DNA from 2 places in the Fructobacillus cardui genome. Region 2 is predicted to be linked to the other one. Evidence: predicted binding sites of a transcription regulator. Region 2 holds the regulator's gene; the other holds the start of a gene.
The links. The regulator Rex, encoded in region 2, represses fermentation and respiration genes when NADH is low (regulators of the CRP and FNR family bind a similar motif). The targets are predictions, from matches to a motif close to TTGTGAANTANTTCACAA.
Positions count from the first base shown of each region.

Region 1: the regulator Rex is predicted to act here: its motif matches at 2,447-2,464, upstream of AABI20_RS06665 (2,3-butanediol dehydrogenase).

Region 1 is NZ_CAUZLS010000007.1:56,334-65,970, reverse strand. Features, by position in the region: gene AABI20_RS06680 (cupredoxin domain-containing protein) at 5-274, opposite strand; gene AABI20_RS06675 (cupredoxin domain-containing protein) at 329-700, opposite strand; gene AABI20_RS06670 (CopY/TcrY family copper transport repressor) at 759-1,184, opposite strand; gene AABI20_RS06665 (2,3-butanediol dehydrogenase) at 1,353-2,405, opposite strand; gene AABI20_RS06660 (2,3-butanediol dehydrogenase) at 2,632-3,684, opposite strand; gene AABI20_RS06655 (DUF2798 domain-containing protein) at 4,079-4,546, shown strand; gene AABI20_RS06650 (MDR family MFS transporter) at 4,661-6,046, opposite strand; gene AABI20_RS06645 (helix-turn-helix domain-containing protein) at 6,193-6,801, shown strand; gene alsS (acetolactate synthase AlsS) at 6,951-8,630, opposite strand; gene lepA (translation elongation factor 4) at 8,862-9,637, opposite strand, start outside.
Region 2 is NZ_CAUZLS010000004.1:109,070-118,706, reverse strand. Features, by position in the region: gene AABI20_RS05015 (Cof-type HAD-IIB family hydrolase) at 1-48, opposite strand, end outside; gene AABI20_RS05010 (lipid II:glycine glycyltransferase FemX) at 114-1,154, opposite strand; gene AABI20_RS05005 (redox-sensing transcriptional repressor Rex) at 1,159-1,806, opposite strand; gene tsaD (tRNA (adenosine(37)-N6)-threonylcarbamoyltransferase complex transferase subunit TsaD) at 1,900-2,934, opposite strand; gene AABI20_RS04995 (GNAT family N-acetyltransferase) at 2,931-3,407, opposite strand; gene rimI (ribosomal protein S18-alanine N-acetyltransferase) at 3,397-3,948, opposite strand; gene tsaB (tRNA (adenosine(37)-N6)-threonylcarbamoyltransferase complex dimerization subunit type 1 TsaB) at 3,932-4,717, opposite strand; gene AABI20_RS04980 (phosphocarrier protein HPr) at 4,854-5,123, opposite strand; gene AABI20_RS04975 (L-threonylcarbamoyladenylate synthase) at 5,206-6,216, opposite strand; gene prmC (peptide chain release factor N(5)-glutamine methyltransferase) at 6,213-7,148, opposite strand; gene prfA (peptide chain release factor 1) at 7,148-8,227, opposite strand; gene AABI20_RS04960 (thymidine kinase) at 8,237-8,827, opposite strand; gene AABI20_RS04955 (MurT ligase domain-containing protein) at 8,968-9,637, shown strand, end outside.

The sequences.
Region 1 (9,637 bases), on a different contig from region 2:
GAACCTATTGAACGATGACCTTTCCCTTGACCATGTTCATGCCACAAGCAAATTCAAATTCGCCGGCCTGGTCAGTTGGGATGGTAAAACTGATTTCTTCGTTTAATGGCAACTTTGATTGGAAGCCAAAATCATGTGACTGAACAGTGTCTAAACAACCACTTTCGCTGACGCGCTTAAAAGTTAAGGTTGCTTGATCTCCTTTTTGGAAAGTCACCACGTTTGGTTGGTATTGTCCGTCAACTGTGACTGTTTGTTCTACTTTTTCTGCCATGATTATCTCCTTTTTATAAGTAAACTTATTAATTTTATATTGATATGAAAAATTTTATTCCACAGTTATCTGGCCATGGAACATATCCATGCCACAAGCCCATTGGTATTGACCTGGTTGGGCAGTATTAATTTTTAGCGACACTTTTTGTCCCTGTGGCAACTCTTGGTTAATGCCAAAATCAGTAAATACCACGTGATCCAAACATCCAGAAGGATCGGTGCGAGTGAAATTCAAGGTCGCTGGCACTCCCTGCTTCAAAACAATATGCTCAGGTGAATAACCACCGTCGACATGAATGTCAATCGTTTGCTGGTTGTCATCAAGAGTCGCTTCTGCACTATCAACCTTATGTTGACCAAAGAACCACCAAATAATAAAGGCGATTGCCGCTAGACCAGCCAGCATAATCAAAATTTTATCCATAAAATACTCCCGATTTTTGTTTTTGTGAACACCGCCTGTTAGTTCGTCAGTCTTTGTTTTAATGATGGGCCATTGCACAAGAATCATCATCTTCATGAAGGCAATGACAAGCAACCTGGTCCGGAGCACTTGCTTCGCGTTCATCTAATATCGCCCGGATATTTTGAATATCCGTTTTACTCAATGGTTCTTTTTTGATGAGTGCCGTTAAGAGCGTCCCCTTATAGGCATCACAAACAGAATCAAAGAACCGGTTCGCGTTATAGTCGGTTGCCTCGTTTTCAGCTACAACCGGTACGTAGGTAAAGACCTTTTCTGATTTGTCGACTGCAATCATGTCCTTATCTGTCAAACGCCGGATGAGCGTTTTAATGGTTGAAGCTGACCAGTCATGCGATAACTGAGCTTCTTCAACAATTTCACGACCCGTTGCCCGTTTCTTCGTCCAAATAATCCGCATAACCGCTTGTTCGGTATCAGTGATGTTAATGATAATCCTGTCCTCCGTTCATCAAAACAAATCGTGTTTACATTTGTAAACAACACAATGAGTATAACTTGATAGTTTACGTTTGTAAATAGTAAAATAAAAAAACATTCCCAAATTTGGAAATGTTTCTGATTAATCATTGGTTAATGGCTAATACAAGCCTTATTTTTCTTGCGTTAGGTTAATTAAAATCTTCGCCTGCGATTGGTCGGTTGTCAAAACATCAAAACCATCCGTGATAATATCGTCTAATTTAATCTCACTGGTAATAATCGGTGCCACATTAATTTGGCCACTTGTTACCAGGTTCACCGTCTGCTGAAAAGTTTGCCGCGAATAGGCAATCGTCGAAGTTAAATTGACCCCACTATTCGTTAACGCCATTGGATTAAATTGGATAGCATGAGCATAAATGGAGACCACAACCATATAACCACGCGCTTTTGTCGTTTTGATGGCTTGATCAAAAGTTGCTTGCACACCAGCAATTTCAAAACTAGTGTCTGCCCCCTCCGGTAGTATCTGACGGACAGCTGCCACGACATCGCTGACCTCACTTGGATTAATAATATCAGTAGCACCCATTTTAAGTGCTTTTTGCAACCGAATGGTCGATAAATCAACAACAACAATTTTGGTTGCACCGGCCGCTTTCGCAGCAGCTGTGACCATCGCGCCAATTGGACCAGCACCAAAAATCACAACGGTTTGTCCAAAGGTGAGATGGGCCTCCTTAATCGCTTGCACAGCGACCGCAGTTGGCTCAATGACCGCTGCTAATTTCAAGGAAAAATCCTTCGGTAATGGATACAAGTTTTCAACTGGGACATTGACGTAACCAGCAAAACCACCGTCCGTGCTCAGTCCGATAAAGCTATAACCATCGTAGACATCCACATTATCGGGTAGCACACCCTTGGTAATCGTTGGGTTAACGGACACATGATCGCCAATTTGGAAATCATGGACATTTGCACCAAGCTGATCAATTTGACCAGAAAACTCGTGCCCCATTGCGATAGGTGCCTGCCCCCCAGTTAAGGGGTCAGGAAACTCAGTCGGAATAAAAACCGGCCCCTCTAGATATTCATGCAGGTCGCTACCGCAAATACCAGCATAGGCCACCTTAACCCGGACTTCATTTTCTTTAGGCTCTGGTAAATCAGTTTCCTCAACCCTTACATCCTTTTTACCGTGCCAAATAGCTGCTTTCATGACCAACCTCTTTCCATTAACTAACCAGTGTTAGTTAATTATTGTGAACTTTATATCATGATACAAGTACATTATAACACTGTTTATCAGTAAAAACGCTGTTTTTATGCTGATTTTGTTTTTTATCAAACAAATTAATGCGAAAACCGTAACTAATATCTAAACATTCTCCCTCACCTTAGAACAAACAAAAAAGCTTTCATCGTTGAAAGCTTTTTCGCACGATTTATTTGCTTTTGGTTAAGTTCACCAAGATTTTTTCTTCAGATGGATCACCGATTAACGGTAATAAACCCTTCTTCAAGAAATCAGCTAAGCGAATCTCAGAAGTAATTAGCGGTTCGACCTTAAGTTGGCCACTGATTACTAAATCAACCGTTTGTTGAAAAGTTTGGCGTGAATAAGCAATGGAAGTCACAATCCGCACACCCGCATTCATGAGCTTACGGATATCTAAACGAATTGGCTGCGGAAAAATCGAAACCACCACAACAAAGCCACGCGGTTTTGTTACAGCAACTGCTTGGTCAAAGGTTTCCTGAACGCCCGCGACCTCAAAAGATACATCCGCTCCGTCCGGCAAAATCTGAGCAATTTTTTGTTCAACATCCACTACTTGACTCGCGTTGACCGTGTCAGTCGCCCCAATTTCAAGAGCCTTTTGCAAACGAACTTCTGCTAGGTCAACAACAACAATCCGTGAAGCACCTGCGGCACGAGCGACCTCTGCTAACAACACGCCAATTGGACCAGCACCAAAAATGACCACAGTCTGACCAAAAGACAGGTCCGTTTCCTTGACTGCTTGAACGGCAACAGCTGCTGGTTCCATTACTGCGGCCGATTTTAACGAAAAGTTCTGTGGCAAATGATAAAGGTTTTGAACCGAAACATTCACATAGGGCGCTAGACCACCATCATTACTCAGTCCAATAAAGCTATAACCATCATAAACATCGACATCGTCAGGGGATTCTCTCTTGGTAATTGCAGGATTGACCGCCACGTGATCGCCCACCTGAAAATCGTAAACATCGGTTCCAACAGCTTCAACCACTCCTGAAAATTCATGACCAAGAACAATCGGTGCCGCTTCATTTGTCAATGGATCAGGGAAAGTCGTTGGAATTAAGACTGGTCCTTCTTGGTATTCATGAAGGTCACTGCCACAAATCCCAGCATAAGCCACCTTAATCGTCACTTCATCGCTGGCCAGTGGTTTAAGATTCACTTCTTCAATTCTGATATCTTTGGTTCCATGCCAAACAGCTGCCTTCATGTAAAACTCCTGTAAAAATCAACGAATTTACCGCAATATCATTGCATTAATATTCCAAATTAGTTACAGCATAACAGGAAATCGGATATTTGTCATCACTTTGACGCTGGTTATTTTCTAAATGACAATTTAGAATGCTACCTCATCAAAAAAGCTGAAAAATGATTGCCAGTCCGACTATCACCCCACTGGCAGTGAAAACAGTGCATCATTCCCCATTCCACTTTTTTAGTATTGATTACCCATTTGAACAAAATAAGTCATTAATTTAGATTGAACATTTTAACACCTCTCACTTTCACCATGCTTTTCTATTAATTCTCATCAAATCCTTACTTACGAGAAAAAACTTTATATGCTAAGTTGGAATTACTAAGAAAAGGAGCATTGATGAATGCCACGTAATTTTAAAGAAGAACTGATTTTCATGTTGATGATGGCTGGCCTGATGGTCTTAGGCATGTCCATTTACAATATTTACCTCGCTCAGGGACTGACGGATGGTTTCTGGCACGAAGTCGTTGTCGGCTACCCCGTCGCTTTAATCGTCGCCATGGCTTGCGACGGTTTCCTCGTTGGTCCATTAGCTAAGATGCTGGCCTTTAAACACATCATCCCCCGCTTCAAAGCAACTGATGGTCTTCAGATTCCTCTGACCATTTCCATGCTCATGGTTCTGGGCATGGTTACTTGCATGTCCCTCTTTGGTGTTTTAATCAACGGTCACTCACTGTCAGCTTATCCAAAGGCTTGGATTTTTAACCTGCTTTTGGCTTTACCTATGCAAATCTTGGTGGTCGGCCCAATCGCTCGCGCTGTTTTAGCAAAGGCCCAAGGGCCCGTTGCACCAGCTAAAAACTAAGCTAGACAAAATTTCAACCAACACAAAAAGTATCCGCCAATGCCTCGCTGATTTAAAATATGTCAGACAAACTGACGGATACTTTTTCTTTACGCTTCAATTGCTGTGAGCATTTTAATCCTTTGGCTCAACTTGCTTTGGCAAAAAGATTGCCGGAATAAACATCACGATGGTGATGGCCACGGACCACCAAAAGGCATGTTGATAAGCAACAATGTTAGCACCCAAAACACGGTGCGTTGAAACGTAAGCAGCAACGACAGTCGCTACCAAGGCAGAACCAAAAGCACCGCCAACGTTTTGGAAGATCCGTGCGCCAATGTTGGCTTGCGGAATCAATTCCTTTTCCATACCCAAGAGAATCGTCGTCATCAGTGGCATAATCATACCACCGACTCCAAGGCCACGAACGAAAAGCGCAGTACTGACAATGACCATGTTCGTGCTGGCATTAATCCAACCAAACGGAATCATCCCAATTAATGCCAATGAAAGGGCCAACCAAACCACGTAGCGAACACCAATGCGATCGAGTAATTTCAGCAAAACCGGACGAATCAACAACATCCCAATTCCTTGAGGCAACAGCCAGAGCCCCGTTTCCAAAACGGACATCGACCGACCCTGCTGGAAGTACAATGGCAAAATCAGCATCGGTCCATTGGTGACCATCCCAGCCAAGATCAAGTTAATCGTCGTCGCTGAATAAACCGGTGACTTAAACAAAGCAAGTGGCAAGACCGCCTGGTCCTTTTTGTACCGGCCCCAAATCCAGTAGACAACAAAGGCCAACAAACCAGCAATCACATAGAGACGGGTATCGGGATTGTTAAAGCTGGCTAAATCGCCTGCACGGGAAAGGCCATAAATAACAGCAGCCGAACCCAAGCCCAGCAAGGCAATACCGAAGGCATCGATGCGTGCTGATTTATTAAAGGCCGGAATATCCGGCACCTTCCAAAAATTCAAACCGGCTGCAATAATCATAATCGGCACATTAATCCAAAAAATCCATTGCCAGTTACCATATTCAACAACAAGTGCTCCAATAATTGGCCCAAAGATGGGACCAACCATAATCGGCAACATCACTACCATCATCAGCTTTTGCAAATGTTCGCGTGGCGCAATATTCACTAACATCGTTGTCACCAACGGAATGATCAAGCCGGCCGCAAAGCCTTGGACGCTTCGGTACAGAATCAAAGCATTGATATCATGACTCAATGCAGCCCCCACCGAAGACAAACCAAAGAAAATCTGTGCTGCCAAAAAAACGCATTTCCCATTAAAGCGCTGCGTTAACCAGCCAGAGAATGGGACAGCAATACTCATAGCCAAAACGTAGGCCGTAATAATCCACTGCACATTCGCTAGCGTGGTATGCAAATCACGACCGATATCATTAATGGCGATATTGGTCATGGTCGTATCAAGCATGGGCGCCAAAAGGCCAAAAGCCAAAATTAGCGCAACATTGCGTATTTTTTTAATTTCCATTTTTCCATTTCCACTCTGTTTAATTTATTTGAGGAAATAAGGAACAATTTGTTCTCTATTTCAATCCGCTGATTAATATACTTGGCTGCTAACTAAAAGCCAATAAGAAACATAACGTTCCTTATTTTTTGTGTTAAACTATTTTTATGGAAAAAGAAACGCAAACAAGAAAACGTGGGTTAGCCCTCGAGCAGACAATTTACGCAGTGGCACTACGTCTCTTTGATCAAAAGGGCATTGATGCGGTCACTTTTAAAAATGTTGCGCACTACGCCAAAACATCCCGCAGTGTCTTGTATCGCCGTTGGGATTCACCATCTGCCCTCTTAGTGGATGCCGTCCACCATTGGGCACACGAAAATTCTGGATTCCCAGAGGATTTGGATACGCAATCCTTTCCCGATACTGGTAGCCTTCGTGGCGACCTGATTGAAAACGCCAGGAAAATCGAAGGCCTGCATGAACGAATCAACCAATATTTAATTAAATTTACACTCTACCAAGCTGTCAACGGTGAAACTATCAATGATGATTTTTTGAAAAAAGCCGAGGAAGGTGCCGTTGAGCTTGGAACTTTGTTAGCTACTAGGGCCATCAAGCGCGGTGAATTAAAGATAGTTCCCAGCAAAGAGGTTCTCATGCTCTTGGGTAATATTCGCCGCTACTACTCCTTTATCGCTACCCAGCAAGCGCCTGACCCCGAAGAATTAATTGACCAAATTGTTTTACCAGCTTGGTTAGCCAACCAGCAGTAAAATCAGCATTGGCCTGCGGGCCGTTATTCCACCACCAAACAAAAAAACCTTTCAGAAAAACATTTCTGAAAGGTTTTTGTTATTAAGGAAGGTTTGAGGCCGGCATGCGTTCAACCGAAAGGGTATTTTGAACGATAACCGAACCAACATTAGCCCTCAGATTCAATCAACTGAGATCCTAATTCAAAATTATGTGAATAATCAACTGGTACATCAACAACAACCGGTCCTTCTGTTGCAAAGGCTTCTGTCAAAACAGCATCAAGGTCAGCTGGCGTTTCAACCCGCAGTCCCTTAGCACCAAAGGCTTCGGCATACTTCACGATATCAATATTACCAAAGTCAACACCGGCGGCTTGGCCGTCATACTTCATTTCTTCTTGGAACTTGACCATGTCGTAATGGGCATTATCGTTCCAAACGATATGCACCGTGTTCAACTGCAAGCGGACAGCCGTCTCCAATTCCATTGCGGAGAAGAAGAAGCCACCATCGCCAGAAACGGAAACTGATTTAGCATTTGGACGAACCATCGCAGCGGCCATTGCCCAAGGAAGGCCGACCCCAAGTGTCTGCATGCCATTCGACGTCAAGAAGTGACGAGCGACGTATGACTTAAAGTGACGGGCCATCCAAATATAATGTGAGCCAATATCAGTCGAAACCGTCATGTCATCGGTCACGTGATTTTGCAGAGCCTTGATGACATTCAGTGGATGGTTCAAGTTGGCTTGTGCCGGCGTGTAAGATGGTTCATCCGACGCCTTCAAATCAGCCTTTAACTCTTGCAAAGTGCCATGACTTTCTGCCGGCACCTGATAACTCGCAACCTTCTCCGTCAAAAGCGTCAATGATTGGGCCAAATTACCAACTAATTGGCGCGTTGGCACAAAGTTATTGTCAATTTGAACTGGCGTAACATCCATTGCGACAATCTTCAAATCGTTTTCCTTGTTCCAATTTCGTGGTTCGTACTCGATGGCATCGTAGCCAACCGTCACAACCAAATCAGATTGCTTGAGTAACTTGTCCCCTGTCTGGTTACGGAAAAGACCAACCCGACCGAAATATGATTGGGCCTCCAGTTCACGGGAAATCACACCAGCGCCCTGGAAGGTTTCAACGACAGGCAAAGGCGTTTGCTTCAACAATGTGTGCAAAGCCGCCACTGTATCGTCGTCTGAGCCACGGGCACCAACAAGCAAGACGGGCAACTTGGCATTCTTAATTTGTTCGGCCAACCAGTCTAAATCAGTTAAGGCCGCTGCCCCCTGGCGCGGTTGGTTGACAACCGGCAATGCAGGGCTGGTCACTTCAACATCATCGACATCCTGTGGCAAAGAAACAAAGGCTGCTCCACGCTTCGTTCCGTTCGCTGCTCCAAAGGCATTAGCGATAATCTCAGAAATATTGTTTGGATCTTGAATCTCAGAACTAAACCGGGTCACGCTTTGAAACAAAGCGGCCGAATTTGTCGATTGGTGCGTCAACCGATACAAGTCACGACGAGGAACCTGACCCCCGATGGCCAAAACTGAATCACTTTCGGCATTAGCAGTCATCAAGCCCGTTACCAAGTTTCCAACCCCAGGACCAGAAGTGGCAATCACAACACCAGTCTTACCAGTAATCCGCGAAAATGCCTGGGCCATAAAGGCGGCATTTTGCTCATGACGAGTCACGATCAACTTTGGTACCCGCTGTCCTGGTTGTGGGTGCTCCAGTGTCTCGAACAAACGGTCAATCTTCGCTCCCGGAATTCCAAAAACGAGATCAACCCCGTGATTCACCAGGGAATCTGTGACGATGTCAGCACCATGTTTTTTCATTTTAAATTTTCCTTCTTTTTTATTAATATTACAATTTTTAGTCTATGCTTTAAAACAATAAAAGTCAATTTAGTTCAAAAATTATCAAATTTTTATTTAAATATTAAAAATAAACAGGTATCTGGGCCTTTTTTTACGAATATCTCGCTTATTTTCGCATCTCAATTCTAAAGAAAAATTATAATTTAGTATAAAAGCCCCAACGCAAGCTGCGCTGGGGCTGATTTTTAATTATTTTAGTGAAAGTAAGGCATTAAAAACGGCTTGCGGTAATTCAATATCAGACTGAGCCGCCTGACGCTTGTTCGCACTTTGACGGCGGAGCAGCGCCTGCTTCTTGGAGATACTTTTAGCCTGACCATTGACCGCAGCATTTTTACGCAGAGGTGGCACATCAACCCGGGCAACTACCCGCCCCTCCACCAACGCCTGAACCGGCATCGGATAAAGGCGCCTTGGAATCGTCATTTTCAATTCGTGGACCAATTGTTGCGTTTGTTCGGCCACCCGTGAGCGATGCGTCACAAAAGCCAATGCATCGACCTGGACATAGTTAACCTGCAAGTCGACCTTGACCAAATCAGCTTCCTGATAACCAATGGCTTCCGTACTAAACGAAGCGTAGCCGTGCGACAATGATTTTAATTGGTTAAAGAAATCGTAGGCAATTTCGGATAAAGGCATTTGATAGACCAAGCGGACATAATCACCCTGGTTGCCCATATCCATAAACACACCACGATAATCATCCGCTAATTTCATTAACTGGTTAACCGAATCACTTGGCGTCATGATGGTCGCCTTGACCACCAGCTCCTCGACCGCTAAAATTTGATCAAAATCAGGAAACTTGGTTGGATTGGTCACTGTCACCGTCTGAATGTCCTGGCCCTTTTGTGCCACTTGTACCCGGTAAGAAACGTTTGGGGCTGTCACCACAACCTGGATTCCAAACTCGGTTTCAAGGCGTTCTTTAATGATTTGCAGGTGAAAAATCCCCAAGAAAC
Region 2 (9,637 bases):
GGATAAAAACGTACCATCCATATCGGATGCAATCATTTTAATGGTCATTGGATGCCTTTCTTGTCTTGTTTGCTAGTCGACTAGTTCACACAACTAGGGGCTACCATCATCGGCTAGGCAAATTGTTCTAAGTATTTTTGATAGGCTACCTGGTCGACAACCCAATCCAGCTCCCCAATATAGGCAACCTGTGGGTCATGGTAGGCAAAGCCGTGCTTAAACTTATAAAGACCGTCAGTGTGGTCAAATTCGCCAACACCGCCGAAATCATAAGCAACCTTCCCTAAGGAAAGCCCCCACTTCAGCATTTCCCACTGCACGAGGTAGGGACCATAGTGCTTGGCAAATTCACGGTTTGATCCGGCATACATATACCAAATCTTTTCCCCGTAACCAAAGCCAATTCCAGCCGCAATCACTTGGCCGTCATAATGTGCCAAGAAAACCCGGAACAAATCAGAATCAACCCACAGTTCTTGCATGCGGTAGAAGTATTCGATTGGCCGGTGGGTGATTCCCTGAGCCTTGGCCATCATCGTATAGGTCTTATAGAAAGCCTCAATGTCTTCCTTACTACGACCAGAGGTAACGGTGACCCCATCCTTGATGGCCCGCCGAATTTGATTGCGGTAATCGCTTTTGAAGTGCTTCATCAAACTGGCTTCATCAGTGATTGGTTGTGCCCCTTCGCCTCGACCATCATAGAACAAAATCACGTTTTTACGTGGTTGAATGTTGCCATGCATATTCTCGACTTTAACATTCCGGGTCACAAAGCCAGCATCTTGGTAAGCCTGATCCAAGTCTTGGTTGTAGAGCACTTCCGGATCCATTCGAACCAAAAAGACGTTTTCTGGCAAATTAGCCAACGCTTCTTGAACCAATTCCTTAACCAAGCCAACGTTGGTCACGTCAGCAACAGGTCCCTTTGGGCAATATGCCAACAATTTTCCAGGTACGGCTTCAACAGTCAAGACCGCCATTGCGGCATCAATGTCGCCATCCTGATTTTCATGATAGAGGTATAAGTGGCCCCAATTAGCCTTCAAATCACCCCAGAGTGGGTCCTGGGTCACTTGGCCTTTAGCCGCTGTCCTAACAAAGTCTTGGTATCTTTGTACCTGACTTGGCTGTGTTAAATCTAAGACCGTCATATCCTTACTTTCCCGTCGTAATTGAGGCGTAGTTCTGAATAAAATAAACCAACGTTTGGAGTTCGTTAGTCAAATCAACGTTTTGAACCCGAACACCCTTTGGTACGGAAACCCGCAACGGCGTGAAATTCATAATCCCCTTGACCCCAGCGGCTACCAAGGTGTCCGTAATTTCCTGGGCAACACCTTGTGGTACCGTCAAGATGGCGATGTTAATCCGTTGGGCTTTGATTTGCTCTTCCAATTCATTCATGTCGTAAATTGGTACCCCAGACAAAATCTTGCCCCGGTTTTCATTAATATCAAAGGCAGCGGCAATCCGCATGTTTGACGATTGGTGGAAGTTGAAGTTCAAAAGAGCCTGGCCCAAATGGCCAACCCCAATCAAAGCCACGTTAATCAATGAATTTTGGTCCAAAACCTTGGCAAAAAATTCTAACAAGGCCTCAACGTCGTAACCATAGCCACGTTTGCCTAAAGCACCAAAATATGAAAAATCACGGCGAATTGTTGCCGCATCAAACTTGGTTGCTTCAGCCAATTCAGCAGAAGAAATCCGGTTGGTGCCGGCATCATTTAAAAACGTTAAATAACGGTAGTAGATGGGCAACCGCTTGGCGGTTGCTCGTGGAATCTTTGCTTGCTCGTCCATGGCGTCTCCATTTCACTTTGTGAACTAAATTATATTTATTATAGCATAGATTGTGGTTTTTCCTATCTATTCGCTCATTTTTCACAAATATTTTTATTCATTATCCTGCTGGTTGAGGTCTGCTAATGGAAAATCAAGGCCAGGATTTGTGTTCAAATCAAGATCAGAAAAAATCTTGTCTTGGTAGTTCCAATAGCCCGCTGCGCCAATCATGGCTGCATTATCGCCAGTATACTGCTTGGGTACTGGGATAAAGTCAACGGCAGGAAAATCAGCCATTAAATCAGTTAACGCAGCACGCAATCCGCTGTTAGCAGCGACGCCACCAGCTAGAACCAGCGACTTCACTGGAAAATCAGTCAAGGCCCGTTTTGTGCGACCAACCAGTGCCTTAATCACCGCAGCCTGGAAAGAAGCCGCAAGGTCCTCTTCCTTGATCGTTTCACCACGTTGCTCGGCGTTATGAACTTGGTTGATGACCGCTGATTTTAAACCGGAAAATGAAAAGTCATAACCTGCCTCTTTGGCCATCGCCTGCGGAAAATCGATGGTGACCTGCCCCTTATGAGCCAATTCATCAATTGCCTTCCCAGCAGGATATGGCAAATTCAGCAACCGACCAACTTTATCATAGGATTCACCGGCCGCATCGTCAAAGGTCTCACCCAGAATATGAAAATCATTGGGTTCTTCCATCAAGACCAATTCCGTATGGCCACCGGAAACCATCAATGCCAAAGCCGGAAAGACAATTGGCTGGTTAAAATTAGCGGCAGCAATGTGACCAGCCAAGTGGTTGACCGGAATCAGCGGCAGGTCATGGGCCATTGCAAAGGTTTTCGCCCCCATCAAGCCAACTAACAAGGAGCCAACCAATCCTGGGCCGTAGGTCACGGCGACACCGTCGAGGTCTTCTGGTTGAACCTTTGCATCCGCTAAGGCGATGTCTAAGGTCTTCGTAATCCATTCTAGGTGGTGGCGGGAAGCAACCTCCGGCACGATGCCACCAAAACGTTGGTGCGAATTAATCTGAGTCGCCACCGCATTGCTCAAGACGGTCTTGCCGTCCTTGACAACGGCCACTGAGGTCTCGTCAGCACTTGATTCAAAGGCAATTAAAGTTGTCATAAATTCTTCTCCATTAGGATGGCTGTTTGGCCATCATGGTAATAACCATCACGACGGGCATAAATTTCAAAGCCAAATTTTTCATACAGCCGCCGGGCAGAAACATTGTTTTCAGCAACTTCCAAATAGGCCTTTCGCTCGTTATTTTGCTCACAGAAAGCCTGCATTAATTCGCGAGCGATTCCCTGCCCCTGGAAAGCCGGATCAACGGCCAAAAAAGAGAGGTCCACCTCATCCAAGATGGCACGGTAAGATAAAAAGCCGACAACTTGGGTGCCTTCGACGGTCCCTTCATCTAATAAATCAGCTTTGGCGGGCGCCTGTGCATCGGTTTCTGCTAATAAATAGGTCACCTGCCCAGCGGCCAATTGCTCATCAATCAACCGCTTTGGCACCTGGTCCCTTGAAAAAGCCGCCAAAGCGATTTGGTGGATTCTTAGACTATCATCGATTATTGCTGTTTTAATGTTCAAGGTCGAGCACCATTGAAATTGCATCTTCCTGGTTATCAATATAGTAATGTTCCAAAACATCCACAACCGTAAAACCATGACGGTCGTAGAGTGCCAAGGCACCAGTATTTGACCGTCTTGCTTCCAAGGAAAGCTCCTTTAAGCCGATTTCACGCGCAACTGCCTTCGCCGTGTTAATCAAATACGAGCCAACCTGTTGTCCCTGCCAAACCGGCAATACGGCGATATTGGCAATATGTAAATCAGAAACCAAATCACGCTTGACCAGAGCAATAAAGGCAATGACCTGGTCCTTTCTCAAAGCGACCAAGTATAATCGATCCTTTTCTTGGGTTAATTCATGGTAGAAATCGCGCGAAACCCAAGGGGCATAGCCATTGTAGACTGCCTCTTGAATCGCGACAAGTCCGGGAATATCAGAAACAGTTGCTACTCGTAATAATAATTCTTCCCCAGCTGCTTCAAAAGTCTCACCAGGAAAATCGACCAAGGTCTGGGCGACCGGCCGCGCTTTCAATCTTTTCTTAAACTTTAAAAACATAGGGTTTGTCCTGCCCGTCGTCTTGATGATTTTGTTCCCAGTTTAATTCCGCCTGGGTTTTTCTTAAGTACGATGGCGTCAAGTCATCGATATTTTCCACGGGGGTAGCCGTTTGCGCCAAGGCCAACAGCCCAGTCCCCGTTGGTAATGACTGGTCATGGTCCAAAATTGTGAGGGGCTGATTTGATAAGGCTTCTTCAATTGTATCTTGGAAATGTAAACCATCCCCAACCACAACTACCGGCTCGGCCACCTGGCTGACGAGGTCCAAGACCTCTTCTAATGGATAATGGCCATCTTCTAACACAACTGTATCGCCCAAATAAGCACCAGCGAAAACATTTTGATTGCGCGCATCAAAGAGAGCCAACACAACCGTGTCCTTGGTTAGCTTACCCGGATGAGGATTTTGCACCGTTGAATCCTCAGCTGCAAGAATGCCAGATTGCTGCTTCAATTGCACTTGCTTGGCCAAACTTTGCAAAGACGAAATCGCCAAGAGCGGCTTATTTAACGTGTCCGCTAAAACCTTGCCGACAGTCAGTCCAATTCGTAGGCCGGTGAAGGATCCCGGTCCCTTGGCAACAGCAATTTGATCAATATCTTGTACCGTTAACTCTTGAGCCGCCAGAAGCGACTTAATCGCTGGCAAAAGATCAATTGAATGATTTTTTGGTTTATCCGTTTGGAATGTGTCGAGTAATTGGCCGTCTTGGCCTAAGCCGACGAGCAGTGGTTGGTTACTTGTATCAATCACCAGAATATTCATGAAAGCCCTCCCGTGTCATCGACGCCAATTAACATCGATACTTTTCTTCATTTTACTAAAAATCATTCTTAATTCAAATAAAAAAAAGCCGCCAAAGTGCGACCTTTCGTCGAAAATAATCTAAAATCAGCTTTGGTTACTTAACCAAGCCCTCATCCTTCATGACCTTTGCCACTGCTGCCAAGGCATCCTTTGCATCGTCACCATCAGCCTTGATAGTCACGTCTGCACCATGGCCAACACCGAGTGACATCACACCCATGATTGACTTCAAATTAACTTCCTTGCCTTGGTATGACAAGGTAACTTCTGAAACAAACTTTGAAGCTGCCTGTACTAATAAAGTAGCTGGACGGGCATGAATCCCTGTCTCTGAAATGATGTTGAACTCTTGCGTTTCTGCCATAATATTCTCCTTTTTGGAAAAGTCTTTTATTCAGTTTTAGTTTATCAAAGCGCTTACAAAATAGCAAGGTAAATCTCTTTTATTACAGAGCAAATCGCTGGCCACCACTAGCTTTGCCTAACCGATTGTTATATGCCTTACCCAAATTGATGTCCGGCATCACCTGGGCATAAATTTTATTAACTGTACCTTTGTCATCAAAGTAGCGCAACCCAGCAAAGAGGTTTTCACTCGCACTGGCCAAATCAGCTCCTAGAGACCACGATGGCACGGTTTTTGGTAATTCTGCCAACAGCTCCTCTGAAGCCAAGACAGCGTCGCCCTCTACCAGGCTTTCCTTGAGGTCATTGAAATCCAATGGATCAAAGACAATCACTGGCTTATCTGGTGCATAATGCCGGTACTTCATCCCCGGAGCCTTTGGTGTTTCATCGGCCGCCAAGGACTTTTGACTAGTTCCATCGATGACTTGCTTGCCCAAGACCACTGTTAACATCTTTTGGCTAACGGCTCCCGTACGCAAAATGGTGGGCTCGGCCGCCGTTAAATCGATGACTGTTGATTCCAAGCCCACTTGGGTTGGACCATCATCCAAAACAGCAGCAATCTTCCCATCCATATCATGATGAACGTGTGCGGCCGTCGTTGGTGATGGCTTGCCAGAAAGGTTGGCAGATGGACCAACAATTGGGGTCCCCGCCTGGCGGATCATTGCCCGCGTTGCTTGGTTATCCGGCATGCGAACGGCCGCCGTTTGGAGGCCACCCGTCACCAGCATCGAAACTGCATTTTCCTTAATCGGTAAAATAATGGTCAACGAACCCGGCCAAAACGTGTTCATCAACTGTCTTGCTTGGTGAGAAACCTCAACGTAAGCGGACAATTGGCTCGCATCCCCAACCGTCATAATCAACGGATTATCGGCTGGCCGACCCTTTGCTGTAAAGACAGCTTGGACGGCTTCGTCGTTGGTAGCATCCGCGCCCAAACCATAAACTGTTTCAGTTGGAAAGGCAACCACCTCTCCCGCCTGAATCAGCGCTGCTGCCTCTGTGATATCTGTACTATTGTTTTGTAATTCTTTCGTTTTCATTTTTTTAACTGTACCCGGATCATCCGGTCAAGACCGGCTAAATCCTGCTTCAATGTCACTGTTGCTGTTGGTAATTGGTCTTGGAAGACCTTAGTTAACGCTTCGCCTTGATCATAGCCGATTTCAAAGTAGGCTACCCCGCCTGGCGTCAGCTGTTTTTCTAAGCCATGCGCCATTCGTTCATAGAGGGCTTTGCCACCATTTGGGGCGTACAAGGCCAAATCAGGCTCGAAGGCCACCACTGATTTATCCATTTCTTCCTGTCCATCCGGTCGGATATAAGGCGGGTTAGAAACGATAACGTCAAAGCGTTGGTCGGCCACCGCTGTAAAAAGGTCGGAATGCATCAAGCCAACGCGATTCGCCAATTCGAATTGGTGGCGGTTTTTCTTGGCCACTGCCAAAGCATCCAACGAAATATCAAGGCCAATTCCTCGAACGTCTGGTAACTCCTGAGCCAACGTCAAGATAATCGCGCCAGACCCTGTCCCAACGTCTAAAATGGTCGGGGCCTGCTCACCCTTAGCCTTCAAATCGCTCAAAACCCAGTCAACCAATAGTTCCGTTTCTGGACGGGGAATCAAGACCCGGTCATCAACCACGAACTCGCGACCATAAAAGGGTGCCTGCCCGAGAACATACTGGGCAGGAACGCCCTTGAGCAACTGGGCAATCCATGTTGGCCAGCGCTTGGTTAACCAGGAGTGCATTTGCCGGGTTAGGTTGGCCCGTAGCATCCCGTAGTTCACTTTCAAAGCGCCTGTTAAAAGAAAGTCAACGTTATCACTCGCCTCGTCTGCATCCAAACCGGCCGCCGCCAGTTCCTTGAGCGCCCACTTGCGCGCTTCTAAAAGTGAAATCTGAACCGTTTTTTCGGAGCCTGCCTGATTTGGGCGATGTGTCTGTTGCCAGTCAGTTTTTTCTTGTGTCATTATTGCTGATTTAACTCCGCCAGCTTAGCTGTTTGTTCGGCTAAGACCAAAGCATCAATGATTTCATCTAAGTCACCGGCAATAATCCGGTCCAACTTATTCAAAGTCAAGCCAATGCGGTGGTCTGTCACCCGGTTTTGTGGGTAGTTATAAGTTCGAATTCGTTCGGAACGAGCCCCAGATCCGACAGCAGTTTTCCGCTGTTCGGCATACTCCGCCTCGTTTTCCTGGGCAAAGTGGTCGTAAACACGGGCGTTCAAAATTTTCCAGGCCCGGGCTCGGTTTTGTTGCTGGGACCGTTCGTCTTGCATGGCCACCGTAATCCCTGTTGGTTCGTGGGTCAAGCGAATCGCTGAAGACGTCTTGTTAACGTGCTGACCACCGGCACCAGATGACCGGTAAACATCCTCACGGACATCTTTTGGATCAATTAATCCTTCTGCATCGACTTCTTCGAACTCTGGCATCACACCGACCGTAGCAGTTGAGGTGTGGATTCGGCCTTGTGTTTCCGTTGATGGCACTCGTTGCACACGGTGGGCACCCGATTCAAATTTCAACTTTGAATAAACGTTGTTACCAACAATCATCGCCACGACTTCCTTATAGCCACCAACTTCAGTTGTCGTTTCATCAACAATCTGCAATGACCAGCCCTGATTTTCGGCGTAACGGCGGTACATTCCTAGCAAATCAGCCGCAAACAAGGACGACTCATCCCCACCCGCAGCACCACGAATTTCCATAATGATGTTTTTATCATCGTTGGGGTCAGTGGGCAACATCAAGACCTTTAGCTTTTCCTCTAGTTCGGCCTTTTCAGGTTTGAGTGTCGCCAGATCTTCCTTGGCTAATTCACCCATTTCAGCATCCCCTAAGAGTTCTTCGGCCTCAAGCAAGTCGTTGACGACCTGTTGGTAGCGCTTGAATGTTTCAACCGTTTCGCGAATGCCACCCGCTTCTTTTGACAGCGCCATGTAATTCTTTGAATCGCTCATGACTTCGGGATCGGCTAGCATTTGATTCAATTCATCGTAATGGTCCACGACCGCTTGTAATTGTGAAAATATCGGATCCATCGTGTCTCCTTAATTATTTGGAATCATTTCTAAAATTGGGTGGTACCAATGTTTGCGGCAGGTTGGCAAGTAAGACTCATCCCCCCCGATTTGCACCTGGTTACCAGAATACTGCGGTTGGCCATTGGCAATTCGCAGTTGGGTCGTTGCCTTTTTACCACAAAACGAGCAAATCGTTTTCATCTCTTCAAGCTTATCGGCAGTCTCCAACAAGCGACGTGACCCTTCAAACAGGTGGTTAAAGGCATCCTGCTTGAGGCCAAAGGCCATCACAGGCAAGTTTAAATCATCGACTACGTAGGCCAATTGATCGACCTGATTCGCCCTTAAAAATTGCGCCTCATCAACCAAGACAGCCGCTAATTTATCGTTCTTGCGGGCCCTAATCATTTTATAGAGATTTTCATCCTCGGCCACAACCGTCGCTGGTCGCTTTAACCCAATTCGTGAGGCAATCACGCCAATCCCATCGCGGTCATCCACTAAGGGCGTTAGCAACAAGACCTCTTTGTCTTGAGATTCATAATTATGAGCGACTTTCAAAATTTCAATTGATTTGCCAGAGCCCATCGCCCCATATTCAAAGTACAGTTGTGCCACGTTTTCGCCTCACTTGTTCCATCTATTCTATCAATCTATTATAGCAATTTTTTAATCATAACTCGACTGCCTAGACCATTTTAGGGAAAATTCGCCAGGTGCATGGTAAAATAAGAGTTTAGAAAAAGGGGGACTTTTTTATGTCAGTAAAAAGTCAGTTAGCCAAATTTACGGCCAAAAGTAGTCATTTTTTGCTCCGCAACATCTTAAAGCGCGGTGGCACTTCTTTGCCCGGCAAGCTAGCCGTTAAGATTGATCCAGAAGTTTTACAGACCATTGAAAAAGAATTTGACCTAGTCATTGTCACGGGGACAAATGGAAAAACGTTGACAACCGCTTTGATTACCCGGGTTTTACGGGCCGGCGGTTACACAGTAGTGACCAACCCATCTGGTTCCAACATGGTCCAGGGAATTGTTGGTACGCTTCTAACAACAAAGGTGAAGCCATCACCCAATGGGAAAAAACCGGTTGCGGTCTTGGAGGTTGATGAAGCCAATGTTTTGTCTTTGGCAAAGGCCATTGAACCAAAATACTTTGTTCTCACCAACCTCTTCCGCGACCAACTCGACCGCTACGGTGAAATTTATTCCACTTACGATAAGATTATCGCCGGCATTAACCAGGCACCAAACGCAACGGTGATTACCAACGCTGATTCGCCCATCTTTGCTCGCGGTTCTTACTCAAATCAGCGGATTTATTATGGCTTTGACAACGTCAAGGAAGCTGATTTTAAAGACTTGAAAGCACCAACAAATACGGATGGCATCCTTTCCCCAACGGACAACTCCGTCCTCCACTATGACT